One region of the Micromonospora nigra genome, then DNA from elsewhere that is predicted to be linked to it. Evidence: riboswitches for the same ligand, from Rfam matches in the RefSeq annotation. Region 1 holds a riboswitch; each other region holds the start of a gene.
What was found. Region 1 has a riboswitch for cobalamin ahead of GA0070616_RS01220 (ABC transporter substrate-binding protein). Riboswitches for the same ligand answer to the same signal wherever they lie in the genome.
Positions count from the first base shown of each region.

Region 2: it holds a riboswitch for cobalamin, as region 1 does, so the genes downstream of both, cobN (cobaltochelatase subunit CobN) here and GA0070616_RS01220 (ABC transporter substrate-binding protein) in region 1, are expected to answer to the same signal.
Region 3: it holds a riboswitch for cobalamin, as region 1 does, so the genes downstream of both, bluB (5,6-dimethylbenzimidazole synthase) here and GA0070616_RS01220 (ABC transporter substrate-binding protein) in region 1, are expected to answer to the same signal.

Region 1 covers NZ_FMHT01000003.1:115,387-125,417, forward strand. The annotation lists gene GA0070616_RS01200 (alpha/beta hydrolase family protein) at 1-657, opposite strand, end outside; gene GA0070616_RS01205 ((2Fe-2S) ferredoxin domain-containing protein) at 697-1,455, opposite strand; gene GA0070616_RS01210 (ABC transporter ATP-binding protein) at 1,452-2,231, opposite strand; gene GA0070616_RS01215 (FecCD family ABC transporter permease) at 2,231-3,208, opposite strand; gene GA0070616_RS01220 (ABC transporter substrate-binding protein) at 3,274-4,275, opposite strand; cobalamin riboswitch at 4,305-4,485, opposite strand; gene GA0070616_RS01225 (AfsR/SARP family transcriptional regulator) at 4,597-7,539, opposite strand; gene GA0070616_RS01230 (response regulator transcription factor) at 7,607-8,236, opposite strand; gene GA0070616_RS01235 (hypothetical protein) at 8,395-8,661, opposite strand; gene GA0070616_RS01240 (LacI family DNA-binding transcriptional regulator) at 8,811-9,800, opposite strand.
Region 2 covers NZ_FMHT01000003.1:5,758,955-5,768,985, forward strand. The annotation lists gene GA0070616_RS25225 (sugar kinase) at 1-113, shown strand, start outside; gene GA0070616_RS25230 (bifunctional 4-hydroxy-2-oxoglutarate aldolase/2-dehydro-3-deoxy-phosphogluconate aldolase) at 110-742, shown strand; gene GA0070616_RS28370 (hypothetical protein) at 768-914, opposite strand; gene GA0070616_RS25235 (glycine zipper family protein) at 911-1,519, opposite strand; gene GA0070616_RS25240 (hypothetical protein) at 1,532-1,864, opposite strand; gene GA0070616_RS25245 (LppM family (lipo)protein) at 1,960-2,736, opposite strand; gene GA0070616_RS25250 (NUDIX hydrolase) at 2,888-3,340, shown strand; gene GA0070616_RS25255 (hypothetical protein) at 3,402-3,617, shown strand; gene GA0070616_RS25260 (SDR family oxidoreductase) at 3,849-4,640, shown strand; gene GA0070616_RS25265 (MFS transporter) at 4,820-6,085, shown strand; gene GA0070616_RS25270 (hypothetical protein) at 6,131-6,787, opposite strand; gene GA0070616_RS25275 (hypothetical protein) at 6,884-7,219, shown strand; cobalamin riboswitch at 7,339-7,515, shown strand; gene cobN (cobaltochelatase subunit CobN) at 7,824-10,031, shown strand, end outside.
Region 3 covers NZ_FMHT01000003.1:3,203,502-3,213,532, reverse strand. The annotation lists gene GA0070616_RS13685 (TadA family conjugal transfer-associated ATPase) at 1-1,435, shown strand, start outside; gene GA0070616_RS13680 (type II secretion system F family protein) at 1,440-2,342, shown strand; gene GA0070616_RS13675 (type II secretion system F family protein) at 2,339-3,202, shown strand; gene GA0070616_RS13670 (hypothetical protein) at 3,229-3,438, shown strand; gene GA0070616_RS13665 (TadE/TadG family type IV pilus assembly protein) at 3,442-3,969, shown strand; gene GA0070616_RS13660 (TadE/TadG family type IV pilus assembly protein) at 3,954-4,421, shown strand; gene GA0070616_RS13655 (hypothetical protein) at 4,496-4,933, shown strand; gene GA0070616_RS13650 (LysM peptidoglycan-binding domain-containing protein) at 4,949-6,100, shown strand; gene GA0070616_RS13645 (Rieske (2Fe-2S) protein) at 6,118-6,957, opposite strand; gene bluB (5,6-dimethylbenzimidazole synthase) at 7,037-7,663, opposite strand; cobalamin riboswitch at 7,700-7,896, opposite strand; gene GA0070616_RS13635 (crotonase/enoyl-CoA hydratase family protein) at 7,960-8,724, shown strand; gene GA0070616_RS13630 (cryptochrome/photolyase family protein) at 8,836-10,031, opposite strand, start outside.

The DNA.
Region 1 (10,031 bases):
GGCGATGGTGTCGGTCTCGCCGCCGACGATCAGGGTCGGCACCCGCAGGCCGGACCAGGTCTTGTCCAGGTTCCACGGCGCCAGCGGCACGGCGGCCTGCAACGACGGGCGTTCGGCGGCGGCCTCCAGGCTGCCCCCGCCCCCCATCGAGTGCCCGGACACGGCGAGCCGCGAGCCGTCGACCCGGCTGCGCACCGAACTGCGCTCGACGAGGTAGTCCAGCGCGGCCAGCAGCTGCCGCCCCCGGCTGGCCGGCTGGTCGAACCGGCTGTTCGTCTCGATGCCGATGACCACGAACCCGTGCGAGGCCAGGCGCGGCCCGAGCCAGTCGATGCTGGACCAGGAGGCGGTGTACCCGGGCGAGATGGCGATGCCGCCGAAGGTGCCCTCGCTGGTGCTGGTCGGGTAGTAGATGACGCCGCCGCCGAAGCCGCTGACGCTCAGTGAGGACACCCTGGTCGACGAGGTGGCGAACGGGCCGCGGCTGGCCTCCAGCATCGCGGAGGTCGGAGCCGGGCCCCGCTCGTACGGGTTGGCCGCCGCCTGCGCGGCGGGCGACGGCGCCAGGACGCCGCCGGCGGCCAGGACGGCGGCCACCGCGAACCGGGCGACGGCCGAGCGCAGGGTGTGGGTACGGGTGGTGGTGGGTGATCGCATGCCGGGCACTCCCTAGCGGGTGGGCGGTATCGACATGCGTCAGTCTTCGGCGCGGTCCACCTGCGCCGCATCGGCGAAATCACCAGTGCCGCCGGCCCGGGGCGGCCGTCCGTCGAGCGGCCCTGCCCCGCACAGGTGTTCGTCGACGATCCGGACGGCCAACCCGACGTCGACGTGCGGGTACCAGCTGTCGTCGGGGTGCACCACCACGACCGGTCCGATACTGCACGGGAACAGGCAGCCCGTCGACGTCACCAGCACGTCGTCGTCGCCGAGGCCGTGGGCGGCGAGCCGCCCGGTCAACGCCCCGGCCACGTCGTTCGCGCCGTACGCGGTGCACCGCGGCCCCCGGCAGACCAGGACGTGGTGCCGGTGCCGGGGCACGGCCGTCCACGCGGCAGCGCGGAACGGGCCCGGTCGGCCGGTCAACGGGGTGACCGGCCCGCCGACCGCCGCCACCACGGCGGTGACCAGCGCCGGCTGCTCGGCCAGGGGCAGGGCCACCGATGTCGGGGGCGGGTTCCGCCGGCCCGCGGCCCAGTCCGCGTGGGCCCGGCGCAGCCAGGTGTCGAGGTACCGGTCGGGCGGCAGGTGGGTCGCCACCAGCAGCACCTCCGTCGCCCCGGCGTCCGCCGCGGCGTCGAGCGCGTCGTGCAGCGACGGTGCCGCACCGTCGAGGAAGCAGGCGACGACGGGGGCCCCGACGACCGCCGCGACGTCGACGGCGAGCCGGCGTACGGTCGCCTCGCCACCGTGGTGGGTCACGGCGCGGGCGACGAGGAGCACGTGCCGACTCACGCGTCCTCCCCGTCGACCGGCGGATGGTAGGTGACCACGGGCCGGCCGGTGACCGGGTGCGCCGCGACGTCGGCCCGCACCTCGTACACCTCGGCGATCAGCCCGGGAGTGAGCACCTCGGCGGGCGGACCGGCGGCCACGACCCGCCCGGCGCGCAGCACCACGACGGCGTCACAGAACATCGCGGCGAGGTTGAGGTCGTGCAGGGCGGCCAGGGTGGTCAGCCCGGCACGGCGCACGAGGTGCAGCAGGTGCAGCTGGTGCCGCACGTCGAGATGGTTCGTGGGTTCGTCGAGCAGCAGCAGGTCGGGTTCCTGCGCCAGCGCGCGGGCGAGCTGGACGCGCTGACGCTCCCCGCCGGAGAGGGTGTGCCAGCGCCGGTCGGCGTACCCGTCGAGACCCACCCGACCCAGCGCCCCGGCCGCCGCGGACAGGTCGGTGGGACTGTCGGCCCAGCGCGACCGCCGGTGCGGGATGCGGCCCAGCAGCACCACGTCCCGGACGGTCAGGTCGAGGTCGGTCTCGGCGTGCTGGGCGACCAGCGCCATCCGGCGGGCGGCGGCCCGGCGGGGCAGCCCGGCGACGGGGTCTCCGTCGAGCGCCACCTCGCCGCGATGCGGCCTGGCCAGACCGGCGACGGCTCGCAACAGGGTGGTCTTGCCGCAGCCGTTGGGACCGAGCAGCCCCACCAGACTGCCGGCTGCGACGGCGCAGGTCACCCCGTCGAGAATGCGGACGGCCCGCGCCGACACCGCGACATCCGTGACGGCGAGCATCAGCCCCGCACCTCCCGTCGACGCAGCAGCAGCACGAAGGCCGGCACCCCCACCAGCGCCGTGAGGACACCGGCCGGCAACTCGCGCGGCGCGAACAGGGTGCGGGCGGCGGTGTCCACCCAGACCAGGAAGATGGCCCCGGCCAGCACCGCCACCGGCAGCAGCCGGCGGTGGTCCGGTCCGGTGAGCAGCCGGGCGGCGTGCGGCAGGATCAGCCCGACGAAGCCGATCGCCCCGCTGACCGCCACCAGCACCGCCGTCAGCAGCGCCGTCGCCACCAGCAGCAGCCACCGCACCCGGGTGACGTCCAGGCCGAGGGTGGCCGCGGCGTCGGCACCGAAGGCGAACGCGTTGAGCGTGCGGGCGTGGGCCAGGACGACACCGAGCACGCCGGCGAACACCGGCGCGGCCCAGCCGAGGGCCGCCCAGTCGGCGCGGGCCAACGAGCCGGAGAGCCAGAAGGTGATGCTCTGGGTGGCGTGCGGGTCGGCCGCCCAGATGATGGCCAGGGAGGTGCCGGCCGCGGCCAGTTGGGCGACGGCGACACCGGCGAGCACCATCCGGGTCGGGGCCCGTCCGCCGGCCCGGCCGGCCACGGCGATCACCAGCGCGAACGCGGCGAGCGCTCCGACGAGGGCACCGCCGGTGAGCCGGGCGACCCCGGCCCCGAGGCCGAGCACGACGACCGCCACCGCGCCGAGGGACGCACCGGAGGACACCCCCAGCAGGTACGGATCGGCCAACGGGTTGCGGGTCACGGTCTGCATGACGGCGCCGCAGGCGGCCAGCCCGGCACCGACCAGCGCGGCACCGAGCACCCGGGGCAGGCGCAACTGCCAGACGATGTGCTCGCGCAGCAGCGGAACCTCCGCCCGCACCAGGCCCAGCCGGTCGGCGACGACCGTCCACACCGTGTTCAGGGACAGGTCGGCCGGACCGGCGGTGACCGCCGCGCCGATCGAGCCCAGCAGGAGCACGGCCAGCGCCCCGGGCAGCAGCGCGCCGGCCGCCCGCCCCGCACTGGGGCGGGCGGTGACGGCGGTCAGCGGTCGGTCCTGGTGCGCGGCGCGGCGACCCCGGCGGCGAGCGCCTCGATCGCGAGGACGTTGCGGATGCCGGCCGAGGTGGCGGAGAACGGGATGGTGACGATCCGTTGTCCGGCGACGGCGCGCAGGTTGCGCAGGGTGGGGTGGCGACGCAGGAACGCCTGCTTGTCAGGGGCCGGGTCCCAGGCCGCGTCGACGAGGACGATGAGGTCGGGGTCGCGTTCGGCCACGGTCTCCCAACTGGTGGCGGCCCAGCTGCCGGGGAGGTCGGCGAAGCCGTTGGTGACCCCGACAGCCTTCATGATCATGCCGGGTGCGCCGCAGCAGGCACCGACGCTCGGGGCGTCCGTACCGGCGTCCCACCACAGCACGGTGCCGCCGGCCGGGGCGGCCGACGACGCGGCGTCGATCCGTCGCCGCTGCTCGGCGACCAGCGCCTCGGCCCGCTGCGGCACCCCGAAGACCGCAGCGATCTCCCGGATCTCGGTGAAGACGTCCTCCACGGTCAGGGCCCCGGGGCGGTGCTCCTTCGCGCAGCCGGCCGGGGAGGTGTAGGTCGGGATGCCCAGCCGGGCCAGCTCGCCCCGGTCGCCCACCCCCTCGTCACCGAAGGCGCTGGCGAAGGAGGCGTAGACGAAGTCGGGCTCGACCGCGAGGAGTGCCTCGGCCGACGGGTACCGGTCGGCCAACACGGGCACCGTGGCGTAGGCCGCGGCGTACTCCGGCAGGATCTCGTCGTCGAGGTAGGCGGTGCCGGACATCCGGTCGGCCAGGCCCAGCGCCAGCATGATCTCGGTGGCCGGCTGGTTCAGGGTCACCGCCCGCGCCGGTGGCGCGGTCACCTCGACCGGCGTGCCGCAGTTGGACGACGCGACCGGCCCGGCGGCGACCGGCGGCCCCGGCGAGGCGGTGGTCGTGCAGCCGGCCAGGGCCAACAGCAGGGACAACGGTGCGGCAACGCACCGGGAGACACGGGGCCGCACAGCGCGCACGCGCATCGGGACCGCCTTCCAGCACCTCGTGGACGGGTCATCGCAGTGCCGTGGCCGGTCTCCTGGCTGACGGGAGGTGCGTCCACGGCCGGCCTTCCCAGGCGCGTACGCCCAGTGACCTCTTCACGACGAGGGCCGCGGACTTCCCGATCACAGTGGCGAGGGCCGCGCCGGCATCACACCGGCTTCCCGAACACCACGGCAGCGTCACCTTAACGCCCGGAAGCCGGCCCGTCACGGTGACGAACGCCATGGCCTGGTCCACCGGCGGCGCCACGGCCGCGGCGCTGCGCCGCGCAGCAGCCCGCACGGGTCGCACAGCCGCGCCTACCGCGCCGCGAACGGCCCGAAGAACAGCTCGTAGTGCGGCTCGCGGTAGCCCGGCAGGGACCGCAGCAACTCCCGCGCCTCGGCGGTCGACCGCCCGGCGGCCTCGCAGTCACCCGTGGCTTCGGCGGCGCGGGCCGCGGCGTGCCGCGCCACCGCCAGCACGTACCGGTCGCCGAACCGGGCGGCGAGGTCCCCCGCCTCGGCGGCGTCACGGGCCGCCGACACCGGATCGGCCAGTCGCAGGTGGGCGGCCGTCCGCGCCAGGTGCGCCTCGCTGCGGGACGGCAGGTCCCCGGCGCGTTCCGTCACCGCGACCGCCTCGGTGAGCACGGGCAGCGCCTCGGTCCACCGTCCCGCGAGGCACAGCAGCTGACCCCACATGCTCAGCGCCGCGCCCTCTAGGCCGACCGCGCCGATCTCCCGGGCGATGCGCAGCGCCTCCTCGACCCCCGCGAAGGCCTCCTCCTGCGCGCCGACGGCCATCCGCACCTGGGCGGAGTTGCTGAGACTGGCACCAACGAGCAGTGGCTTCCCCGAGGCCCGGCGTAGCGCCAGCGCTTCGTCGTGGTGAGCGAGGGAGCGATCGAGGGCACCCGTACGGTAGTGCAGCACACCCAACGCTTCCAGGCAGGCCGAGATCCGGTCCCGGTCGTCGAGGGACCGGACCAGTTCCAGGCACCGCAGCAGGTCCGCCTCCACCCGGCTCGGATCGCCGGTGCCCCGGTTCAGGCTGGCCCGGTAGAACAGCGCCGCCGCGTGTTCCAGGGGCAGCCCGAGCGTGTCGGTCAGCGTCGCCGCGCCGTCGATGAGACGCACCGCCTCGTGCCGGTAGCCGTGCCGGCGCAGCGCCGCCGCGCTGGACCAGGCGAGCAGCGCCGCGAGCCGGGCGGTGGCGGGGCCGCCCTCCGCCGCCTGGGTGAAGGCCGCGACGATGTTGGCGTGCTCCTCGGCCAGCCACCGGGCGGCCTGTTCCGGGGTGGTGGGCGACTCCTGCCAGGCCGGTGCGGGCGGCTCCGATCCGGCGGTCGGTGACCAGCCCGCGTTCGCCAGCCGCGTCACGTCGCGGGAGCCGAGCTGGTACAGCTGCGTCAGCCGGCCCAGCGCGGCCTCCAGGTCGGCGGTCGGCTCATCCTGCGCCCGTTCCGCGGCGAACAGTCGCAGCAGGTCGTGGATGGCGTACGTGCCCGGCCGGCGGGGCTCGACGAGGCGCTGGTCGGCCAGCAGCTCCAGGGTGTCCTCGGCCACCGCGACCGGCTCACCGAGCAGCGCGGCGACGGCCCGCGCGCTGACCACCGGCAGCCGGGTGCCACCCACCAGTCGCAGGATCCGGGCACCCCGGCGGTCCCGCTCGTCACCGCCGGTCAGCGCCGCGTACGCGTGCTGGATCGACGCCCGCAGGCTGAGGTCGTCGTACTCCAGTTCGTCGAGGCGGTGCCGGGGGTCGGTCAGCCGCGCCACGAGCCGGTCGAGGGGCCACTGCGGACGACTCGCCAGCCGGGCCCCCACGATGCGCAACGCCAGGGGCAGGAGGCCGCACAGCTCGGCGAGCCGGTCGGCCTGCTCCGGTTGGGCGGCGACGCGTTCGGCGCCGCACTCGGCGGCGAGCAGCCGCACCGCCGCCTCGCGGGAAAGCAGCTCCACCGCGAGGTGTCGGCTGTGCGGCAGGGTGGCGAGTATCCGCCGGCTGGTCACCAGGGTGGTGCACGATTCGTCCCCCGGCAGCAACGGTCTGACCTGGGCGGCGTCGCGGGCGTTGTCGAGGACCACCAGCATGCCGCGGCCGGCGACCGTTGACCGGAAGCAGGCGGTCGCCTCCCCCGGATCCGCCGGTACGGCGTTGCCCGGCATGCCGAGGGTGCGCAGGAACCGGCCCAGCACGTCGACCGGGCGCAGCGGCGGCAGGTTCGCGTCGGAACCCTGCAGGTCGACGTAGAGGGTGCCGCCGGGATAGCGGTCGGCCAGTTCGGCCGCGAGGTGCACGGCCAGCGCGGACTTGCCCACGCCGCCGGGCCCGTGCAGGGCCACGACCGCCGGGCGGGCCGGCCCGTCGAGCCAGGCCAGCGCGGTGGCGATCGCCGACCGACGGCCGACGAGTCCGTCGATGCGGGCGGGCAGCTCGCGCGGCGGCGTGCGGGCCGCCGCCACGATGCCGGTCGTGTCCGTGCCGGGGCGGTCTGCGGCCAACTGGGGGCTGTGGTGCAGCACGTCCCGGTAGAGCGCCTGGAGCTCCGGGCTGGGATCCAGGCCCGTCTGCTCCGCCAGCGCCTGCCGCGCGTGCAGGTACGCGGCCACCGCGCCGGCCACGTCCCCGGTGCGGTAGAGGGCCGTCATCAGCTGCGCCCAGCTGCGTTGCCGCAGCGGGTGCGCGGCCACCGTCTCGCGTAGCCGGCCGACCAGTTCCGCCGCGCCGCCCAGGCCGAGCCGCGCCTGGACGTGGTCCTCCTCGACGATGAGGCGCTGCTCCGCAAGCCGCGCCAGCCGTCCGGCGAGCGTCGGGGGCAGCGGCAGGTCGGCCAGGGCCGGTTCGCGCCACATTCGCAGCGCCGTGCCGAGACTGGTCTCGGCGGACTCCAGGTTCCCCGCCGCCAGGGCCGCCCGGCCCCGGTGCGCCGCCTCCTGGAACTCGTCCAGGTCGCGCTCGCCGGGGCGGACCTCCAGCAGGTAGCCGCCGGTGCGGGTGTGCAGCCGGGTGGGGGCGCCCGGGGCGGTGCGCAGCGCCCGGCGCAGCCCGTGGGCGTACGTGCGCAGGTTGGCCGCGGCCGATGCCGGGCGCGGCTGCCCCCACAGCATCTCCGCCAGGTGATCGGTGCGCAGCACCTCGTTCGGGTCGAGCAGCAGCGTGGCCGCGAACAGGCGCTGCTTCACCGGACCGAGGTTCACGGGCGTGTCGTCGACCCGGACCTCCAGCGGGCCGAGCAGCACGAACCGCAGGACAGCCACGGCGTCTTTCTACCAGAGCGACTGCCCTGTGATCGGCGTGGTCCCGGCTGCCGGACCTCCCGCGGCCTCAGCCGCTCGCGGCGGTGAGTTGCAGGTCCACGGCGATCCGGGTGAGGCCCGCCTTGTTGGGGGTGCCGGTCTTCTGCCGGACCCGGTGCACGTAGGTGTCGACGGTGGCCTTCGACAGGCCGAGTTGGGCGCCGATCTGCTTGTGAGTCAGGCCCTCCGCGATGAGGGTGAGCACCTCGCACTCGCGCGGGGTCAGTGCCGGAACCGACCGCAGCGCCGGCTCGACCACCGCGTCCGGGCCGTACGGCCCGGGTGCGAGCGCCGCCCGCGCCTGCCGGTCGAGGTACAGGTCACCGCAGGCCACCGCCGCGACGGCCCGGACGAGGGTGCTCACCTCCACGCCCTTGCCGATCCAGCCGGCCACCCCGCGCCCCAGGGCGGCGTGCACGTCGGCCGGGTCGTCGGCGGCCGACATGACCAGCACCGCCAGGTGACCGGGCAGCCGGGGCGGCAACGCCGGCCCGGTGCAGGGGTCCGCGATCACCACCGTCGGGTCGCCGTCGGGGGCACAGTCCGCGAACGTCGGGAAGACACCGGCGAAGCGGACCTCCGACGCCCCGCGTAACACCTCCGTCACGCCGCGGAAGGCGACGGACCGGTCGTCGACGACGGCCACTCTCGGGTACACCGCACCACCTCCAGCACCACCGGACCGCTCGCGGTGGCGGCACCCGCCACCGTTGGGACGACCACCGGCGTGTCCATCCTCGGTGGTCGTCCCAACGGTAGGGGTGGTGACGTACAGGAGGCGTACATCAGACGTACGCGCCCGGCGTACGCGACGACTCAGTCGCGCGTCTGTGGGCCGTCGCCCTGGGGGCAGGCCGGGAAGAGTTCGTCCCACAGGTCCGGCTTCTTCGTCGTCGGCCCGCAGGTGCCCATGTAGTAGATCGGAGGCGTCACGCCGACCAGCGGTTCGCCCACCGTCTGGCCGCCCGAACCGGAGGCCGAGAACCGGGCCGGGCCCCCGCCGACGGCCACGCCGGCCAGGGCGAGCGCCGCCACCGGTACGAGAAGCCGGGCGAGCCGTCTGTGACGGGGTGTCGTGCGCATGGTGTCGTCCTTTCGTCGCCGACCAGGACCTTCGAGCCTCATCGTCCGGGCGGGCGAGGTCAACAACCACTCGATCACGAAACAGGAAACGCCGCGTGCGTCCCCTACGGTACGTCCATCAAGCGTGACGTACCGTGGCGCAAATTGGGTCAGCGGGCGGGCGGACCGGCGACGCTGTTGCGCACCACGAGGGTCGGCGCGATCGTCCGGCGCAACGCGCCGCCACTGTCCGACGCGATCTGGGCCAGCAACATGTCGAGACTCGCCTGGGCCACCGCCGCGAAGTCGGGCCGCACGGTGGTCAGCGGCGGGATGAAGTACGCCGCCTCCGGCACGTCGTCGAAGCCCACCACGCTGATGTCGTCCGGCACCCGCCGGCCGTGTTCGTGCAGGGCGCGCAGCACCCCGAGGGCCAGGTGGTCGTTGGCGGTGAAGACGGCGGTGACCTCCGGCATCCGGGCCAGCATCTGCCCGCACCGGTATCCCGCCGCGGCGGACCAGTCGGCCGGCACCAGGGGTGGGATCTCCGCGCCCGCCGCGAGCAGCGCCGCCCGCCAACCCTCGATCCGGCCCGCGCTGTCGAACCAGTCCGACGGGCCGGACACGTGCCAGACGGTGGAGTGGCCCGCCTCGAGCAGGTGCTGGGTGGCGGCCCGGGCACCGGCGATTTGGTCGACGGTCACCAGCGGCACCGGCCGGTGCGGGTCGCCGTCGACGGTGACCAACGGAACGCTCTTCGGTAGGCGTTCCAACGCCTCCCCGGCCGACTCCACCGGCGCGATGACGACGACGCCGGCGACGCGGTGCGCGAGGTGCCGCTCGACGGCCGCGGAGATCGACCGGTGGTCCAGGTTGCGCACACTGCCCACGCTCACGGCGAAACCGGCCTCGGCGGCGGTCTGTTCGAGGGCGGCGAGCAGGGACGCGGGACCGTAGAGGGTGGTGTTCTGCGCGACGACGCCGATGACCTGGGACCGGCCGGTGACCAGGGCCCGCGCCGCGCGGTTGGGCCGGTAGCCGAGTTCGGCGATGGCGGCCTGGACCCGCAGCCTGGTCTGCTCCCGCACGTTCGGATGGTCGTTGAGCACCCGTGACACCGTCTGGTGGGACACTCCCGCCAGGCGAGCCACGTCCGTCATCGCCGGATCGCGCACGGCCATGTCCTACTCCCCCGCCTGCCCTTCCGTCGCCGCGGCCCGTCGACGGTGACCGGAGCGGCCTGGGTACGATCCCCGCTCGCGATCCCGTGCCCGCGCTGCGCGCACGGTTGGGTAGCGCCAGATCAGCGACAGTCTACGCCAGCGGTCGGCCGGGCTGGTTGCGAGGCCATTCCCCGCGCGCCGCCGAGGCGGGGTGGGTGGGCGCCGGTG
Region 2 (10,031 bases), 5.6 Mb from region 1:
ACCGGGAACTCCTGGACACCCTGGTCGCGCTGCCCGACGCGGACTGGGCCCGCCTCGACCCGGCCACCGCCGGGATCCTCCCCGCCCCAGCACAGACAAGGAGCAGCCGGTGACGGTGCACGACCTCGGACGGGTTCTCGGCGACGCGCGGGTGATGGTGATCCTGCGGGACCTACCCGTCCCGGAGACCGTCCGGCTGGCCAACCGGGCCTGGGACCTCGGCATCGACGTGGTCGAGGTGCCGGTGCGCACCCCGCAGGCGTTCGACGCGCTGCGCGCCACCGTCGACGCCGCCGGCGAGCGGGACCGGATCGTCGGTGCCGGCACCGTGTTCACCCCGGCCCAGGTCCGGCAGGCCGCCGCCGCCGGGGCGGCGTTCACCGTCGCCCCCGGTCTCGACCTGGCCGTCGCCGACGCGGCGGCCAGCTACGGCCTGCCACACCTGCCCGGCGTGGCCACGCCCACCGAGGCGCAGCGCGCCCGCGACCACGGCCTGACCTGGCTCAAGGCGTTCCCGGCGGTCAGCCTCGGGCCACAGTGGTTCAAGGCGGTCGCCGGTCCGCTGCCGGACCTGCGGTTCGTGGCGACCGGTGGGATCGACGCCCACAACGCGGGCGACTTCCTCGCGGCCGGGGTGCGGGTGGTGGCGGTCGGATCGGCGCTGAGCGACCCCACCCAGCTCGACCTGCTCGCCGACCTGGCCCGACCGCCGGCCGCTCGGCCCGACACCGCAGGCACCTGAGGGAAACTCCGCCGGGCGTCCGACGTCAACGCTCGGCGAGGGCGCCCGTCACCCGGATCGCCTTGACGATCGCCGGGATCGAGCCGCCCATCAGCACCACAGTGCCCGGCGGCACCGCCAGTCGCAGCCAGGCCGTCAGCTCGGTGGTGGCCGCCTCGATCGGGCCGGTCATCGCGGCGGCGTCCCCTGGACGCGGTACGCGATGGCCTCGGTCCACACGTGCGGGTACACGCCGATCTCGAAGTAGCGGGTGAACCGGTTGATCGGTGCCCCCTGGTGGTCGTGCCAGAGCAGCCACACCGGGGCGATGGTGAACAGCACGTAGTTGGCGACGACCAGCGGGATGTACAGCGGGCCGAGGATGCGGGCCTGGAGGATGTGCACGTCCTCGTGCCGTTGGATCGCCGGGCCGGAGCCGGCGCAGACGGTGCCGAGGGTGGTGGCGTACCGGGGGGAGACCCCCTCGACCACGTTGACCCGGCAGGAGCGCTGCGATCCGGCGCGGTCCAGGGAGTGCCCCACCACCAGGTGCAGCGCGAGGTAGACGGCGCCGACGACGGTGTTGAGCAGGCTCCAGGTGTGGTCCACCACGAACAGGAACACCCCCCGGGAGTCGGGGCCGTACACCCGGGCGGAGGCGACCGCCCAGCCGAACACACCACCGACAACGAGGCCGAGCCCCGCCCCGACCAGCAGCCCGACCGGCCCGCCGACCAGCAGACCGAGGACCGCCGCGGCGACGGTGTGAACAAGTGCGCTGACGAATCCGTAACCCATGACGAGGCCCCTTCAGGCCCAGGGGCGGTTGAAGCGGGGTTCGCCGCCCTGTGCGACACCGGTCGGTGTGCTCTGCCGGCGGGCCGGCAGCTGGTTGATGCCGAGGGCGGCGGAGAAGACGACCAGCCCGTTGAAGAAAGCGATGATCCACTTCTCGGCTCCGGCATCGCTGGCGAAGGCCGCGGTGAGGTACGACAGCACCAGGGCGACGCCCAGCGCGATCCACTTGCGGGCGGGGTCGGCGCGTGGGCCGATCAGTCCGCCGACGACGTTGGCGGTGAGCAGGGTCGCGGCGCTCGCGCCGGTGAGGCTGCCCAACGCGGCCCAGGTGTAGAGGTCGTCCATTGCCGGTCCCCCTCGGTTCTGCGGTGTCGCGGGTGGTGGTGCGGGCCCGTCTGTCGGGGCGGACGGGAACGGTCGGGGCGGCCGGCCGGGTCGGGTCAGCCCGGGCCCGGTGCGGTTCCGGCCGTGACGGCCGGCGTCGTGGTGGTGCCCGGTTCGTCCGGGGCACCCGGACCGGACGGACGGAGGCGCCGCAGCAGCACGACGACGAGCACGGCGACGACGAGCAGGACGGCGACCCCGGCGACGACCAGCGGCCAGGGGATTCCGCCCGTCGACCCGCCGGCGGCGGAGGGACGCGGCGGGGCCTGGGCCACGGCCCGCAGTTCGGTGGGTTTCGGTTGGTTGGGAACCAGTTTCCAGGTTACGGAGCGGTCGTTGACGGTGCCGTTCGCGTCCAGGACACGGCCGGGAAACGTCACGGAGATCTCGAACGCCGTCAGACGCATGATCCCCGTCTGCTCCGACGGTTTGAGTTCGGTGATCTTTCCTTGATACGCCGACAGGTCCAGACCGAGGGTGAAAATGTATCGGTCGCCTTCGCGGATCAGCTTCATGCTTTCGGTGCTGAACTCCCGCAGCGGCACCCGGTCGTAGCTGATCTGTGCGCCGACGGACTGTGCGTCCTCGTACCGGGACTCCTCGCCGACGGGCAGCGCGGGCACGTACCGGCGCAGGTCGGCGAACCCCTGGTCCGGCGTCTTGTTCTTCGGCAGGATCGACTTCCGCGCGGTCAGCAGCAATTGGCCGGAGACCGTGTCGTCGCGGCTCACGTCCAGCCCGGCGTTCAATTCCAGGCATCCGGCGAGCGTCATCCCCAGGGCGAGACACAGCGCGCCGCGGATCATTCGACCGAGCCCGGAACCCGTATTCATGACGACAGTGTGTGTGATCGTCGTCACGAAAGCAGTCGGCGATCGGTCACAAGGCAGTCGCCGATTTTACCGACGCCTCGTCACGTTCGGCCGGTTCGCTCTGACAGATCACGGCGATATTCTGGAGGGATTGTGTACTACAATTCCGATCATGAATTCGGCCGACCTCGTTGCGATCTCCTGCGTCCTGCTCGTGGACCGGCACGGTCGGATCCTGATGCAGTTGCGCGACGGTGCCGCGACCTACCATCCGCACATGTGGGGGCTGCCCGGCGGGCACGGCGAGCCGGGCGAGAGCCCGGAGGACACGGCGGTGCGCGAACTGCGGGAGGAGACCGGGCTGCCCGCGCCGGTCGGGTTGCGGCTGCTCGTCCGTCAGGAACTGCCCGAGCAGCGCCGCGTGAAGCACTACTTCTGCGCCGCGACGCGGGCCCGCCAGGAGGACGTGGTCCTCGGTGAGGGGGCCGCCATGCTGTTCCTGCCCGGAGACGAGGTGCTCGACGGTCGTCCGCTGACGCCCGGAACGCGGGAGGTGCTCGCCCCGTTCCTCGCCTCACCGGAGGTCGTCCGACTGGCCGAGGCCGTCCATCGGAGGGACGGCTGAGGGGCAGTGGCCTGAGGTGGCCTTCCGACCTGGGTGGGGGTTCGGATACGGTCGGTTGGTGATGGTCGAACAGCACTGGTGGAACGGCGACAGCTCACCCCGCGGTCGCCGAGATGTGTACATCCGCACGGACGGACAGCGATGGGACGTCGAGGCGCAGATCGGCGGCGCGTCGGGGCGTTCCCGCGTCCAGGAGTGCACCAGCCGCACCTCGGCACTCATCCTGGCCGACGCCTGGCGGGGCACCCACCCGTCCTGGCGGCAGATGCCCCGCTGACCGGTCCGCGTGCCGGTCAGGCCGGTCCGGTGTCCCTCCGGGCCGGCGGCCGGGCGTGTCGCCCCGAGGTGCGGCACGCCGGACTTAGTTCCGCCTGATCAGGTTCCGCCCGACCCGGTGTGGGATCGGTCGCACCCCGCAGCCGTCACGTTCCGGTCCGCCCGTCCGTCGATCCCGATGATCGACGGATCCACCGGCGCGGGTGCCGGTGGCGACCACAACGGAGCGGCCATGACCTCACCCATCCTCGTCACCGGCGGCACGGGCACCCTCGGGCAACTCGTGGTGCCCCGGCTGCGCGCCGCCGGGCATACCGTCCGGGTGCTCTCCCGCCGCAGCCGGCAGTCCGCCGACGGCGTCACCCACGTCGTCGGGGACCTGCACACCGGTGTGGGTGTGGATGCGGCCCTGGCCGACGTCGAGGTCGTCGTGCACTGTGCGGGCAGCGCCGCCGGCGACGAGGAGAAGGCCCGCCGGATAACGGCGGCGACGGCCCGTGCCGGCGTACGCCACCTGGTGAACATCTCCGTCGTCGGCGCCGACCGGATCCCGGTGACCGGCCCGCTGGACCGGATCTTCGGCTACTACGCCGCACAGGCCGCCGCCGAGCGGGTCGTCGCGGCCGGGCCCGTGCCGTGGACGACACTGCGGGCCACCCAGTTCCACGACCTGATCCTCACGATGGCCCGCGGCCTGACGCGGCTGCCGGTGATGCCGGCCCTGGCCGGTTTCCGGTTCCAGCCGATCGACGCGGCCGAGGTCGCGGACCGACTGGTCGAGCTGGCCCTCGGCGACCCGTCCGGACTCGTGCCGGAGATCGGTGGCCCTCAGGTGCGTGGCATGGACGAGCTGCTGCGGGCCTACCTGCACGCCGCCGGCCGGCGGCGGCCGATCGTGCCGGTGCGCCTGCCCGGTCGGGCCGCCCGAGCCTTCCGGGCCGGGGCCAACCTCGCACCCGACCGGCCCTTCGGCCGGCGGAACTGGGAGGACTTCCTGGCCGAACGCTGTGGCGTGGCAGCCTGAGCCGCCGGCCGCCCGACTCGCCAGCCGGGCCGCCCGCGCTGACCGGGCCGGCCGGGCAGCGGCCGGCCGCACCGGCGGCCCGGCAGTGCCGCGATCCGGTAAGGGGCGGGAATCGTGCTGGTCGTGACGGGTCGGGTGTGGGAGGGTTCGCAGGACGATCCCGCAGGAAGGACCCGTTCGTGAGCCGCGCCGTCGCCCCTGCCGCCGACCCGGTGCCCCCCAATGTCGTACCCCGGGCCGTGCTGGCCGCGCGCACGGGCGTGGCGGTGGTCTTCGCCCTCAACGGTCTGGCCGTCGCCTCCTGGTTCGCCCGGGTGCCCGCCGTGCGGGACGCCCTCGGCCTCACCGCCGGCCGCCTCGGGCTGCTCCTGCTCGCCATGAGCGTGGGCGCGATCCTCGCCATGCCCACCGCCGGACTGGTCGCCCAGCGTCTCGGCACCGCCCGCACTGTCGTCGGTGCGACCCTGCTCGTCGCCGTGGGGTTGACCGTCGTCGGAGTGTCCGCCGAGGTCGCCGGGTCCTTCGTCGGGGTGGCCGTCGGCCTGGCCGCGCTCGGCTACGGCTCCGGCACCTGCGACGTCGCCATGAACATCGAGGGTGCGGCCGTGGAGCGTCGGCTCCACCGGACGATCATGCCCCGGTTCCACGCGGCGTGGAGCCTCGGCTCCGTGGCCGGCGCGGGTCTCGGCGCCGCCGCCGCCCGGCTGGACGTCCCCATCGCGGTCAACCTGGCCGTGCTCGCGGCGGTGGTGCTCGCCGGCACGCTGGCCGGCGCCCGCGTGTTCCTGCCCTCCGCCGAGACCACCGGCGGCACGGAGGCGGCGGCCCGCCGCGGTGGCCTGATCGCCGCCTGGCGGGAACCGCGCACGCTGCTCGTCGGCCTGTTGGTGCTGGTGATGGCCTTCGCCGAGGGCAGCGCCAACGACTGGCTCGCGGTGGCCTTCATCGACGGGTACGGGGTCAGCGAGGCGGCCGGCGCCGCCGCGTTCGGCGTCTTCGTCGTCGGCATGACCCTCGGCCGCACCCTCGGCACGGTGGCCCTGGACCGCTGGGGGCGGGTGCGGGTGCTCACCGCCACCATCCTGCTCGCCGTGGTGGGCTCCGGCCTGGCGGTTCTCGCCAACTCCGGCCCCGTCGCCGTCGTCGGCGTCGCGATGTGGGGGATCGGCGCATCCCTCGGCTTCCCCGTCGGCATGAGCGCCGCCGCCGACGAGGAGGACCGGGCCCCCGCCCGGGTCAGCGTGGTCGCCGTGATCGGCTACACCGCGTTCCTGGGCGGCCCGCCGCTGCTGGGCCTGCTCGGCGACCGGGTCGGCACGCTGCACGCCCTGCTGGTGGTGCCCCTGCTGCTGGTGCCGACCCTGGCGCTGGTGCCCGTGCTGCGCCCGCCGGCGGGCCGCGACGAGGGCGCTCCCAAGACCGCCGACCGACCCGCCGCCGACTGACCCGCCGCCGACTGACCCGCCGCGGGCCGCCGCCCCCGCCGGGCATCAGCGCAGCCAGACCCGCAACGGTCCCACGCCCCGGAACCCGGCCGCGACGGCGACGGCAAGGTCGCCGCCGTGCTCGTAGCCGACCAGGTGGCGGTCCGCGCCCGCCGCGCACACCCCGGCCCACACCCGCGGCGCCGCCGTCGGGTCCGCCGCGAAGACGTTGGAGACCCCCACCACGTCGCCCCCGGTGTGCAGCACCGCGCCGCCGGCCCACCCGCCGTGCCCGTCCGGCAGGCCCAGGACGCGCACGCCGGGTTCGGCCAGCAGCGCGGCCCGGAACAGCGGGCCGCCGCCGTGGGCGGTTGCCCAGGTGGTCAACTGCTCGCTGGTGACCACCGGCGTCAGCTCCGATGCGCCCGGCGTCGGCCCCGGGGGCAGGTGGATCCAGGTCGCCTCGAACAGCACCCGGAATCCGTGCGGGGTCAGGTCCAGGTCGGCGAAGCTGTCCTTCACCGACGCCCCCGGGCCGTCGTCGATGCGGGCCAGCACGGCTGCCGGGTCGACGCCGGGGCGAAGGGTCACCGCGTCGGGGTACCAGGGCGGCGAACGGCGCGACACCGACCAGGCGTCCGCGTCGGTCACGCCGGTCAGACCGTGCGCCCGGCACACCAGGTCGCACCAGGCGGCGTTGTCCCGCGCGGCGGCCCCGATCACCGGACGATCCTAGCGCCGAGCCGGCTCCCAGCGCACACCCAGTGACCTGCCAGGCAAGGGTGGTGCACTGGGGTGAGCCGAGGGAAGGAGCCGCAGATGGGCTGGTTCAGCCGACGGCCGCGTGCCGCGCAGGGCACCCCGACGAAGCTCGACCGCGAGGCGACCAGGGAGGACCTGGCCGCGCTGGAGGAGTTCGTGACCAGCCGGCGGGGAGTGGAGTTCTACCTGGAACCCGAGACGACCGCCACCGACACCACCGTCGTGGCGATCGCCCACGACGGCGAGTGGATCCGCCGCCGGACCGGCACCCCGCGCACGGCCGGTGGCATCGCCCGCAAGCACGCCGTGCCGCTGTACGAGGCGGAGCGTACCGGCTATCCGGAGCGCATGCGGGCCTGGAACCGGTCCCATCCGGAACGCCGGGCCTGCTGAGCGGGATCAGCCGCCGACCGCCTCCCGCGCCTGGTCGGGGGGCATCGCCGTGCCTCCCGTCATCCGGGCGCCGGCTCCCTGTGCGGTCCCGTCACGTTGACCGGCCCGGCGGGGTGTGGCAGCATTCGCGGCCTGACGGCAGTGAAGGAAGCCGGTGCGATTCCGGCGCGGTCCCGCCACTGTCACCGGGGAGCGATCCCCCCTCGTGAGTCACGGCCGTGGGTGCACGGTTGGAAGGCCGGGGGTGAGCGTCGATCCGGGAGCCAGGATACTTCGGCCGTCGGAGCGTGACCCCAGGGCGTGGACACCCGAGGAGGACCCCGATGAGGCCTGGCCTCTGCCGTACCGACGCTACGCGTCCCCGGTCGCTCGACGACCGTCTCGCCGATCTCGGCTCCACCGGCCGGCCCGTGGTCGCCGGCCCGGCTCCTGGCCCCACCCCCACCGTCGTTCACCGCTGAGGTCCGCGCCGCGCCGTCCCCGCGCGCCGTCCACCCCGAGGTGAGCGTGCCGCCGGCTCGTCGCGTCCGCTGACCGCCGCGACCACTCCCTTCCGCGCCACCGGTGCCACGGTGCCGGCTCGCGTCACCGTACGGAGTCACACGTGCGCATCCTGCTGCTGTCCGCCGCCGACACCGATCTGCTGGCCGCCCGCGCCAGCGCCGCCGACTACCGGCTCGCCAACCCCGCCCGGGTCGCCACCGACGCCGTGCCCGCTCTGCTCGACGGCGTCGACCTCGCCGTCGTACGCCTGCTCGGCGGCCGGCAGGCGTGGCCCGACGGTCTCGCCGCGGTGCTCGCCTCCGGCGTGCCCACGGTCGTGCTCGGCGGCGAGGCCGTGCCCGACGCCGACCTGATGGCGGCCTCCACCGTGCCGTCGGGGGTGGCCACCCAGGCGCTGGCCTACCTGGTCGAGGGGGGCCCCGACAACCTGGGCGAGCTGGCCCGCTTCCTGTCCGACACGGTGCTGCTCACCGGCGAGGGTTTCGCCCCGCCCGCGGCCACCCCCGCCTACGGGGTGCACGGCGACCGTCCCACCCGCCCGGACCGCCCGACGGTCGGCATCGTCTTTTACCGGGCGCACGCCCTGGCCGGCAACACCGGCTTCGTCGACGTGCTGGCCGACGCGGTCGAGGCGGCCGGCGGCAACGCGCTGCCCATCCACTGCGGATCCCTGCGCGGCCTGACCGCCGGGGCCGGCCCGCTGGGGCTGTTCGCCCGCTGCGACACCCTCGTGGTCACCGTCCTGGCCGCCGGTGGAACCGTCGCCGCCGACGCCTCCGGTGGGGGCGACCCCGACGCCTGGGACGTCGGCGCGCTGGCCGCCCTGGACGTCCCGGTCATCCAGGCCCTGTGCCTGACCAGCACCCGGGAGCAGTGGGCCGGCAGCGACGCCGGACTGTCCCCGCTGGACGCCGCGATGCAGGTGGCCATCCCCGAGTTCGACGGCCGGATCATCGCCGTGCCGTTCTCGTTCAAGCGGATCGACCCCGACGGGCTGTCGGTGTACGTCGCCGACCCCGAACGCGCCGCCCGGGTCGCCGGGATCGCGGTGCGGCACGCCCGGCTGCGGCACGTCCCCCACGCCGATCGGCGGGTGGCGGTGGTGCTCAGCTCGTACCCGACGAAGCACTCCCGGGTCGGCAACGCCGTGGGTCTGGACACCCCGGCCAGCGCGGTGCGGCTGCTCGCCGCGATGGCCGACGCCGGCTACCACCTCGGCGACGGTCCGCCGCCCGGCGACGGCGACGCGCTGATCCACGCGTTGATCGCCGCCGGCGGGCACGACGTGGAGTGGCTCACCCCCGACCAGTTGGCCGCCGCCGAGGCGCGGGTGCCGGGAGACGTCTACCGGCGCTGGTTCGACCGGCTGCCCGCGCCGCTGCGGGAACGGATGCGCGAGCACTGGGGCGAGCCGCCCGGTGGGCTGTACACCGACGGCGGCGACATCGTGCTCGCCGGACTGCGCTTCGGCAACGTGACCCTGCTGATCCAGCCGCCGCGCGGCTTCGGCGAGAACCCGGTCGCCATCTACCACGACCCCGACCTGCCGCCCAGCCACCACTACCTGGCCGCCTACCGGTGGCTGGCCGCGCCCGCCGCCGACGGCGGGTTCGGCGCGGACGCCGTGGTGCACCTGGGCAAGCACGGCACCCTGGAGTGGCTGCCGGGCAAGGGGCTCGGACTGGCCACCGACTGCGCCCCCGACGCCGTCCTCGGCGACCTGCCGCTGGTGTACCCGTTCATCGTCAACGACCCCGGCGAGGGCACCCAGGCCAAGCGGCGCGCCCACGCCGTCGTCGTCGACCACCTGGTGCCGCCGATGGCCCGCGCCGAGACCTACGGCGACCTGGCGAAGCTGGAACAGCTTCTCGACGAGTACGCCACCGTGCAGGCCCTCGACCCGGCGAAGGTGCCCACGGTGCAGGCCCAGATCTGGGAGCTGGTGCGCGCCGCGCAGCTGCATCACGACCTGCACCAGGCCGACATGCCCGCCGCCGACGACTTCGACGACTTCGTGCTGCACCTCGACGGGTACCTGTGCGAGGTCAAGGACGTGCAGATCCGTGACGGCCTGCACGTGCTCGCCGCCGTGCCCACCGGCGAGACGCGGGTCAACCTGGTCCTGGCCGTGCTGCGCGCCCCCCAGGTGTGGGGCGGGACCCGCGCCCTACCCGGCCTGCGGCAGGCCCTCGCCGCCAGCGTCGGCCTCGACGAGGCGGACCTGCTGGCCGAGCCGGGGCGGCGGATCGCCGTGCCGGCGCAGCTGACCGACGCCGTCGACGGGCCGGCCGTCACCGCCGCCGACGCG
Region 3 (10,031 bases), 3.1 Mb from region 1:
CACCACCGGGTCACCGGCCATCGCGCCGCCGCCGCAGCAGCCGCCGCCCCGCCCCCGGGTCGACTTCCAGGTGGTCCGCGAGCTGCGCCGCGCGCTGACCGAACGGCTCACCCTGTGGCAGCGCGGCCGGGAGTTCACCGTCGACGAGGAGGACACCGAGCGGGCCCGGCTCGCGGTGACCCTGGTCGCCGAGTACGCCGACGCGGTCCGCCGGGCCGGCACCCCGATGGCGGCCGGTGAGGAACGGCTGCTGCTCGACCAGGTGACCGCCGAACTGGCGGGCCTCGGCCGACTCCAGACCCTGCTCGTCGACGGCACCATCGAGGAGGTGCACATCCTCGGCTGCGACCAGGTGCGCATCACCCGGCACGGCGGCGGCGTCGACTGGGTCGAACCGATCGCCGACAGCGACGACGAACTGGTGGAGATCCTCCAGGCGGCGGCACGTCGGGCGGGGGCCACCGAACGGTCCCTGTCGACCTCCAAGCCCACCCTCGACCTGCAACTGCCCGACGGCAGCCGGCTGGCCGCCGTGTTCCTGGTCAGTCACCGCCCGTACGCGGTCATCCGCAAGCACAACACCCTCGACGTCACCCTCGACGACCTGGCCGGCACCCGGGGCGACCTGGACGAGATGATCGACCCGCTGCTGCGCGACTTCCTGCGCGCCGCCATGCGGGCCGGCCTCAACATCATGGTCGCCGGGCTGGCCGGTGCGGGGAAGACGACCGTGATCCGGGCGCTGATGAGCGAGATCCCGCCCGACGAGCCGTACGTGCTGCTCGAGGAGAGCCGGGAGCTGCTGCCCGCCCGCCGCAGCGAACGGCACCGGGCGGTGATGAGCTTCGAGGCCCGGGAGGGGCACGGCGAGCGGGGGCCCGACGGCCGGCCCGCCGGTGAGGTGAGCATCGCCGACCTGATCCCCGTGTCCCTGCGGATGGGCGTGCTGCGGATCATCGTGGGTGAGGTCCGGTCCCGCGAGATCGTGCCGATGCTCCAGGCCATGACCACCAGCCGGGGCTCGATGTGCACCATCCACGCGCGTACCTCGGCCGGGGTCGGTGAACGGATCGTCGAGCTGGCGCTGGCCCACGGCCGGGAGATGACCGTCGACCAGGCCCGCCGGATGGCCGGCAACGCACTCGACCTCATCGTCTACGTGACCGTCGAGGACGAGACCGCGATCGGAGGCCGCAAGCACCGCTTCGTCTCGCACGTCGAGGAGGTCATCGGCGTCGGCGACGGCAACCGGATCACCACCACCCGCGTGTTCGGGCCGGGGCCGGACGGCCGCGCCGTACCCCGGCACCTGCCGGAACGGATCCGCGACCAGCTGCTGCGCGTCGGCTACGACGCCCGCCTGCTCAGCCGGTGGATCGAAGCCGGCCAGGGTGCCTGGCGGCGGCCCCGGCACACCCGGCTGGGCCGGCGGTGACGGCGTGCGCGACGACATCGAACTGATCGCCGTGGTGTCCGGCGCGGCCTGCGTGGCCGGCCTGGTGCTGGCGGTCGTCGCGCTGGTCGGCACCACCCGGCCCGCCGGGCCCGCGCCCGGCGGCGGGATCGGCGTACGCCGGCTGTGGCTCGGGTCCGGCACCACGCCCCGCGAGCAGCGCGCCCACCAGACGCTGCTGGTCGGCGCGCTGGTCGCCGGCGCGCTGGCCTTCCTGGTCACCGGCCTGCCGGTGGTGGGCCTGCTGGTGGCGGTGGCGGTGCCCGGCACCCCGTGGTTGTTCTCCGTGGGCCGGGCCGAGCAGCGGGCCATCGCCCGGATCGAGGCCGTCGGCGAGTGGACCCGCCGGCTCAAGGACGTCTCCGCGACCGGGCAGGGTCTCCAGCAGGCGATCACCGGCACGGTCACCACCGCCCCGGAGGAGATCCAGGAGGAGGTACGCCTGCTCGCCGCCCGCCTCCAGGCCGGCTGGCTGGCCCGCTCCGCCCTGCTGGCCTTCGCCGACGAGATCGGCGACCCGGTCTGCGACCAGGTGGTGGCCGCGCTGATCCTGCACCTGACCGACCGGGGCGAACGCCTCGGCGACGTGCTCGGCTCCATCGCCTCGGCGGCGGCGGCCGAGGTGGCGACCCGGCGGGAGATCGAGGCCAAGCGCACCCAGCCCCGCTTCGCCGTCCGGTTCCTGACCGGGATGACCCTGGCCACCATCGCGTACGGGCTGCTGAACACCGAGTACGTCCGCCCGTACGACACACCGTTCGGGCAGGTCGTGATGGCGGTGCTCGGTGCCGCGTTCGTGGGCCTGCTGGCCTGGGTGCGCTCGATGAGCCAGCCGCCCCGCCCGGCCCGGTTCCTGCCGTCGCCCGACCCTCGGGAGGTGGTGGCGTGAACTGGCAGCTGACCCTCGCCGTGTGCGGCGGCGCCGCCGTCGGGTGGGGCGTGTTCCTGATCGTCCGGGAGCTGGTGCCGGCCACCCCCGCGCTCGGGCCGGCGCTGCGCCGGCTGCACCAGCCTGCCGGCACCGCCCGGATCGCCCCCGCCGACCGCCGGTTGGACTGGCTGGCCGGGCTGGCCCGCTGGCTGCGCCCACCGCACCGGCAGCTCGCCCTCCTCGACCGGACCCCCGAGCAGTACGCGCTGTCGCTGCTGCTGTCCGCGCTGGTCGGCCTCGCCGCGCCGACGCTGCTCGGCGTCACCCTGTTCGCGGTCGGTGTCTCCCTGCCGCTGGTCGTGCCCGTGCTCGGCAGCCTCGGGCTGGCGCTGCTCTGCGCGCTGGTGGCGCACCGGGCGGTGCTGACCCGGGCGGACGCGGCGCGCGACGAGTTCCGCCAGGCCGTCTGCACCTACCTGGACCTGGTGGCGTTGCAGATGTCCGCCGCGCACGGGCCGGTGCAGTCGCTGGAACGGGCGGCGGCGATCTGCGACGGCTGGGTCTTCGACCGCATCTCCGAGGCGCTGCGGATCGCCCAGATGCAGATGCACTCGCCGTGGGACGAGCTGCGCGACCTGTCGGACCGCATCGGCATCCCCGAACTGGGCGACGTGGGCGCGATCATGCGGTCCTCCGGCAGCGAGGGCGCGCAGGTGCACGAGAGCCTGCGCAGCCGCGCCGACTCGCTGCGCGACCAGATCCGCACCGACAACCTGGCCCGGGCCGAGGGGGTGACCAGCCGCCTCGACATCCCGGGGGCGCTGCTGGTCTTCGTCCTGCTCGGCTTCGCGATCTATCCGTTCCTGGCCCGACTGTGACCGACCCCCGATGTGAAGGAGAAGCCATGTCCGTCCTCACCTACCTGCACGTCGCCGCACGTGCGCGCTTGGCGGAGCTGCGTACGCACGGCGACCGTGGCGACAGCCCCGTACCCACGGCGGTGATCATCTTCGGTCTGGTGGCCGTGGCGATGGCGGTCACCGCCGCCGCCCTCGGCGCGGCCAACGACTGGATGGGCAACATCCCGACGCACCAAGACCCGACGGCGCCCTGATCCGTGCGCCGGGCAGCTACCGCGCGACGCCGGACGGTCGAGGCCGTCCGGCGTCGCACCCTGCCCACCGCGCCGCGTGGCACCCGATCCACAGCCCCGCGTGGCACCCGATCCGCCGCCCCGCGTGGCACCCGGCTCGCCGCGTGGCGCGGGGATCGGGGCGGCAACCCGGTCGAGCTGGCGGTGACGCTGCCCGCGATCCTGGTGCTGCTGTTCGGCTCGATCCAGGTCGCGGCGTGGTTCGTCGCCCGGTCCACGGCGCTGAACGCCGCGCAGAGCGCGGTGAACGCCCAACGTCTGCACCAGGCGCCGGAGGGGGCCGGCGCGGCCCGCGCCGACCAGTTCCTGCGTGCGGCCGGCGACTGGCTGGTGGGTTGGGACAATCCGGGGCCGAGCTGCACGAGCACCGCGGCCGAGGCGACCGAGGTGACCTGCACGGTCACCGGCCGGTCCCTGTCGGTCGTTCCCGGGGTCAGCTTCCCGGTGCGGCAGACGGCGCACGGGACGGTGGAACGGTGGACCACGCCGTGAGCCGGGGCTCCGTGTCGATCGAGGTGGCCGTGCTGGCGCCCGCCTTCGTGGCGATGATGGTGCTGGCGGGCATCGCCGGCCGTACGGCCGTGGCCACCGAGGCGATCGAGGCCGCCGCGCACGACGCGGCCCGCGCGGCGTCGATCTCCCGGGACGCCCGCACCGCGCAGGTCGACGCCCGGGACGCGGCCCGCCGGCAGCTCGACTGGCGGGGACTGGCCTGCACCAACCAGCCCCAGGTGAGGTTCAGCGGCACGGTGGCCGGACGGGCAACCTCCCTCGGTGAGGCGTTCCGCAGCCCCGTCGGGCAGGACGCCTCGGTCACCGTACGGATCACCTGCACCGTGTCCTTCCGGGACCTGCGGCTGTCGGCGGTGCCGGGAATGCCCACCGGGAACCGGATCACGGCGAGCTTCACCTCGCCCCTGGACCGCTACCGGAGCAGAGGGTGACCACCTATCGCCGGAGTGCCCCGGCCGCCACGCCGTCCCCGCCGGCCGGCTACGGGGGGCGGGCACGGCCGTGCCTGCCGCACCCGCCGACTCCGCCGGCCGGCGACGGAGGGCGGGTGAGCATCTTCCTCGCCGTGGCGCTGTTCGGCGTCCTCGCGGTGATCGGCATGTCGTTCGACGGCGCGGGCCAGCTGCGTTCGCTCCAGCGGGCCGACAACCTGGCCGCCGAGGCGGCCCGTGCCGGCGGGCAGGCCATCGACCGGGCCACGGCCATCGAGGGCGGACCCACGCGCATCGACCAGGCCCAGGCCCGCCGCGCCGTCGCCGGGTATCTCGCCGCCGCCGGGGCCACCGGCCACTCGGTGAGCTTCCCCGTGGTGGACGGCGAAACCCTGATCCAGGTGCGGGTGACCGTCACCTACCACCGGGCCGTGCTCGGCCTGTTCGGCTTCGACGACACCGTCACCGTCTCCGGGGAGGCGACCGCGCGGCCGCTGACCGGGGCACCCTAGGGAGGGAAGGTAGCCATGGCCGCTTCGGGTCGGTCCCCGCTACGCCGGACCGGACACGTCCTCACCGGGCTGGGCGCGCTCGTCGTGCTCGCCGCCCTGCTCGTCGGCGGGCCGGTGGCCCTTCTCGCCCTGGCCGGGAACCCGCTGCCCGACCATGTGCCCACCCTCGCCGAGGCCGGTTCCACCCTCACCAGCCGGGACGACGGGCAGTTGTTCCTCCGCGCGCTGGCGTTGGCGGGCTGGTTCGGTTGGGCCACCTTCGCGCTGTCCGTGCTGGTCGAGCTGGGTGCACAGGTGGTGCGCCGTCCCGCGCCCCGGTTGCCGGGGATGGGCCGCCAGCAGCGGGCCGCCGCCGCGCTGGTCGGGTCGGTGGCGCTGATCCTGGCGGCGAGCCCGGTCGCGGCGAGCGCCGCGACACTGGCCACCACCCCGGGGTACGCCCCGGCGATGGCCGCGCCCCCGGCGGTGGCCGGACCGGCGATGGCCGCGCCCCCGGCGGCGGTCGGACCGGTTGCTGCCGGACCGCTGACTGCCGGACCGGCGGTGGCGATGGCAGCCACGCCGCCGGCCTCCGACGCCCCCGTCTACCGGGTGGCCCGGGGCGACTACCTGGGCGAGATCGCCGACCGCTACCTCGACGACTTCGACGACTACCGGCAGTTGGCCGCGATGAACCGCCTCGACGACCCCGACCGGATCCGACCCGGCCAGCTGCTCGCGCTGCCCGCCGAGGCCGACGACCAGGGTGCCCGCCGGCACGCCACCGGTCGCCTGGTCACCCGGGCCGAACCCCGGCCGGCGCCCGAGCAGGCCACCCCGCGGGACGACGCGACCCGCGACGTGCCGGAGAACCACGACGGCGCGCAGGAAGCGCCGACCGAGGTGCGACCGGGAGAGTCCGCCCCCCACCCCGACGAGCCTCCGGCGCAGCGTCCGGCCGGGGATCACCCGCTGGTGACGGTCGGGGCGGCCCGGGCCGGAGAGCCGGACCGGGTGAACCGGCCGCTGGCGGTCTCCGCCGTCCTCGCGGTGGCCAGCATCGTCGGCGCGCAGATCGGCGCGGTGCTGGGCCTGCGTCGGCGACCCACGGCGGCGGTGGCCCCGACCACGCAGGTGCGGGCACAGCAGCACCGCGAGCTGCCCGCGGGCAGGCACCGCCGCGACTGAGGCCCCCGAGCCCGCGGTCAGGGCAGGCGGGCCTCCACGACACCACCGATGATCCGGGTGGGCAGGATCTGCTGGTCGTTCGGGGACGGGCCGTGCACGACCTCGCCGTCGGCGAGCCGGAACGCGCTGCCGTGCCAGGGGCAGACCACGCAGGCGTGGCCGTCGATCTCGCGTACCTCGCCCTGGCCCAGTGGTCCACTCTGGTGCGGGCAGCGCTCCAGCATCGCGGTCACCTCGTCGCCCTGGCGGTAGAGGATCAGCGAGACGTCGTCGACCCTGCGGGTGATCAGTTCCCGCTGCGGCAGGTCGATCACGTCGACCACGGAGTGCCAGCCGTCGCTGATCCGGTGCAGCTCGGAGACACTCACGTTGACCTGCGCGCCCTGCTTGTAGGCCAGGTGGCCGCCCAGGTAGGCGCCCGCGCCGGCCGCGCCGAGGCCGAACCAGCCGAGGGTACGGCCGAGGTTGTGCCGACCGGAGAGCCGGGCGGCCAGCGAGCCCGCGTAGAGGGCCAGCCCGACCGTGTTGGAGGCGGCGTGCACCAGGCCGATCCGGCGCTGCTCACGGGATAGGGCGGCCCAGTCGTTGAGGCCGGCCACCGCCGTGGGCAGGGCGCTCAGGGTGCCGACCGCGGTGAGCGTGGTGGCCGCCCGCCGCTGGCCGGGCAACAGGTCCAGCACGGCGGTGCTGATCCACGCGCCCGCGGGCACCTGCACCATCGCCGGGTGCAGGGGGTGCCCCAACCACACGCCGTGCAGCAGGTCGCGGACCCGCTGCCCCCGCAGCGTGCCCTGCACGACCTTCTGCAACCGGTCACCGAACCGGTCCAGCCCGGATGCCTGCTCGATCTTCCTCATCAGTGCTCGCACCCGTACCGACTTCCCGACGTTCCAGGTCACAAACCGGTCGCGGAGGATGAATTGCGCTCCGGGACGGTCAGCGACCAGACTGCCAGCGACCTTCGTGGATGGCCTCGGCGAGTGGGCGGGTGCGCCGCCAGCCGTGCCGGACGAGGTCGGGCACGGCTTCCAGGTGGCTGACCGGGCCGAGGCAGAGCCAGGCCACCGGGCGGATGCCGGCGGGGATCCCGAGCAGCCCGGCGAGCCAGGCCTCGCGGTAGAAGGACACCCAGCCGACGCCGAGTCCCTCGGCGGTGGCGGCCAGCCACAGGTTCTGGATGGCGAGGCAGGCCGAGTAGAGCCCGGCGTCGGCGATGGCGTGCCGGCCGAGCACGGCGGGTCCGCCGCGCGCGGCGTCGTAGGTGACCACGACCGACAGGGTCGACTCCAGCACCCCGTCGATCTTGATGCGGGTGAACCGGTCGGCGGCCTCGCCGTCCAGGGTGGCCGCGAAGACGTCCCGCTCGGTGTGCACGTGCTCGTGGAACCGCCGCCGGGTCTCCGGGTCCCGGACGACCACGAAGTCCCACGGCTGGGAGTGGCCGACGCTCGGCGCGGCGTGTGCCGCCGCCAGGATCCGGTGCAGGGTCTCCTCGGGCACCGGCGCACCGGTGAACTGGGCGCGTACGTCCCGGCGGGTGTGGATGGCGTCGTACAGGTCCATGGCAGGCTCCCGCTGCGCTCGGCCCACGCCGCAGGCGTGGGCACCTGACGCGAGGCCGGTCTTCGGACTCCCGGATCGACGCCTGGCCGTCCGCCTTCCCGGCCGCTGGGCCAGTGGCTGCGCTGCGCGCGTGGACGGTGGCTCCCCGGTCACCGCGGCGGGCCCGTGCCGGATTCGCACCGGCTTCCCGATTCTCCCCGCTCGCGCGGGGCACCTCACATGATGTGCCGTCGGCGATGCTAGCGCCGGCCCGCTCGTCGCTGGCTGCCGGGCGGGACGTGCGGCATGCTGGGCGGGTGGGCGTACGGGTGGAACGCGACGGGCCGGTGACCACCGTCATCCTGGACCGGCCGGCGGCGCGCAACGCCGTCGACGGTCCCACCGCACGCGCCCTCGCGGACGCGTTCCGCGCCTTCGACGCCGACCCCGACGCGGCGGTGGCCGTGCTCTGGGGGGCTGGCGGCACGTTCTGTTCCGGTGCCGACCTGAAGGCCATCGGCACACCCAGCGGCAACCGGGTGGAGACCGAGGGGGACGGGCCGATGGGCCCCACCCGGATGGCCCTCGGCAAGCCGGTGGTCGCGGCCATCTCCGGTCACGCGGTGGCCGGCGGGCTCGAACTGGCGCTCTGGTGCGACCTGCGGGTGGCCGAGTCCGACGCCACGCTCGGAGTGTTCTGTCGACGCTGGGGGGTGCCGCTGATCGACGGGGGCACCGTCCGGCTGCCCCGGCTGATCGGGGAGAGCCGGGCGATGGACCTGATCCTCACCGGCCGGCCCGTGGCGGCCGACGAGGCGTACGCGATGGGGCTGGTCAACCGGTTGGTCGCGCCGGGTGGGGCGAGGACGGCGGCCGAGCGGCTCGCCGCCGAGATCGCCCGGCACCCGCAGACCTGCCTGCGCACCGACCGGGCGGCGGTGCGCGCCACGGCCGGCCTGCCGGAGCCGCAGGCGATGGCCGTCGAACTGGAGTTCGGCCTGGTCGCCCTCGCCACGGACGCGATGCCCGGCGCGGCCCGCTTCGCGGCGGGTGCCGGCCGGCACGGGGCCCCCGCTGACTGAACCGGGCACGGCTCCGCCCTGTCGCTCCCGGCACCGGGCCACGATCGCCCAGGGGCCGCCCGACGACCCGCCGCCCGGTCCGGGTCAGCGCAGCCAGGCACCCGGTCGGTGTCAGCGCAGCCAGGTGGGCGTGGGGCCGGGCGGTTCCAGCGGCGGCGGGTAGCCGTCGGGCGGGGTGGGCAGCCGCCAGGGCTGGTGGACGGCCGGGCCGGCGATCGCGGCCAGCTCCGGCACCCAGCGGCGGACGTAAGCGCCGTCGGGGTCGTAGCGTTCCGCCTGGCGTACGGGGTTGAAGCCCCGGTACGGCTTCGTGTCGTTGCCGGTGCCGGCCACCCACTGCCAGTTGCCGGAGTTGTTCGCCACGTCCCCGTCCAGCAGCCAGTGGGAGAACACCCGCACCCCGGCCCGCCAGTCGAGCCCGAGCGACTTGGTCAGGTGGCCGGCGGTGATCAGTCTGGCCCGGTTGTGCATCCAGCCCTGGTGGCGTAGCTGCCGCATGCCGGCGTCCACGACGGGCACCCCGGTGCGCCCCTGCGCCCAGGCGGCGAGGGCGTCCTCGTCGTACCGCCAGTTCTCGGTGGCCCCGCGCCGGTACGCGTCGGTGGAGATCCCGGGGAAGGCGTCGGTGACCTGGTAGTAGAAGTCCCGCCAGCAGAGCTGCCGGACGAAGGGCGAGGCCCGGTCGTCGACGCGGTTCGCCACGCTCAGCGGGGACAGGCAGCCGAACCGCAGGTACGGGCTGAGCCGGGAGGTCTCGTCACCGGCCATGTCGTCGTGCCGGTCGGCGTAGCGCGGCTGCGCCGGCAGCCAGGCGGTGAGCCGCCGCCGCGCCTGGTCCTCACCGCCGGGGACGGCGTCGGGCGACTCTCCCGGCGGCAGGGCGGGCAGCCGGCCGGCAACCACCCCGGTCGGCAGGGTGACCCGGCACGGCGGGGCCAGTTCGTCGCGCCACGCCTGCCGCGCCCAGGCCCGGTGGTAGGGGCTGAACACCCGGTAGTGGTCCCCGCCACCGGGCTTGAGCGCCCCCGGCTCGACCACGGTCAGCCCGGGGAACGTCCGCAGGTGCAGCCGGTGTCGGGCGCACTCGTCGCGCAGCCGCTGTTCGCGGCGGCGCGCGTACCGGCTGACGTCGGCGGACAGGGCGACCCCGGTGGCGTGCACCTCGGCGGCGAGCCGGATCGTCTCGGCCACCGGGTCGCCGTGCCGGACGACGAGGTCGCCGCCGCGCCCGCGCAGGGCGTCGCGGAGCGCGGCGAGGCTCTGGTGCAGGAACCGGGTGCGGTTGGGCGACAGCCCGGCCAGCGCGG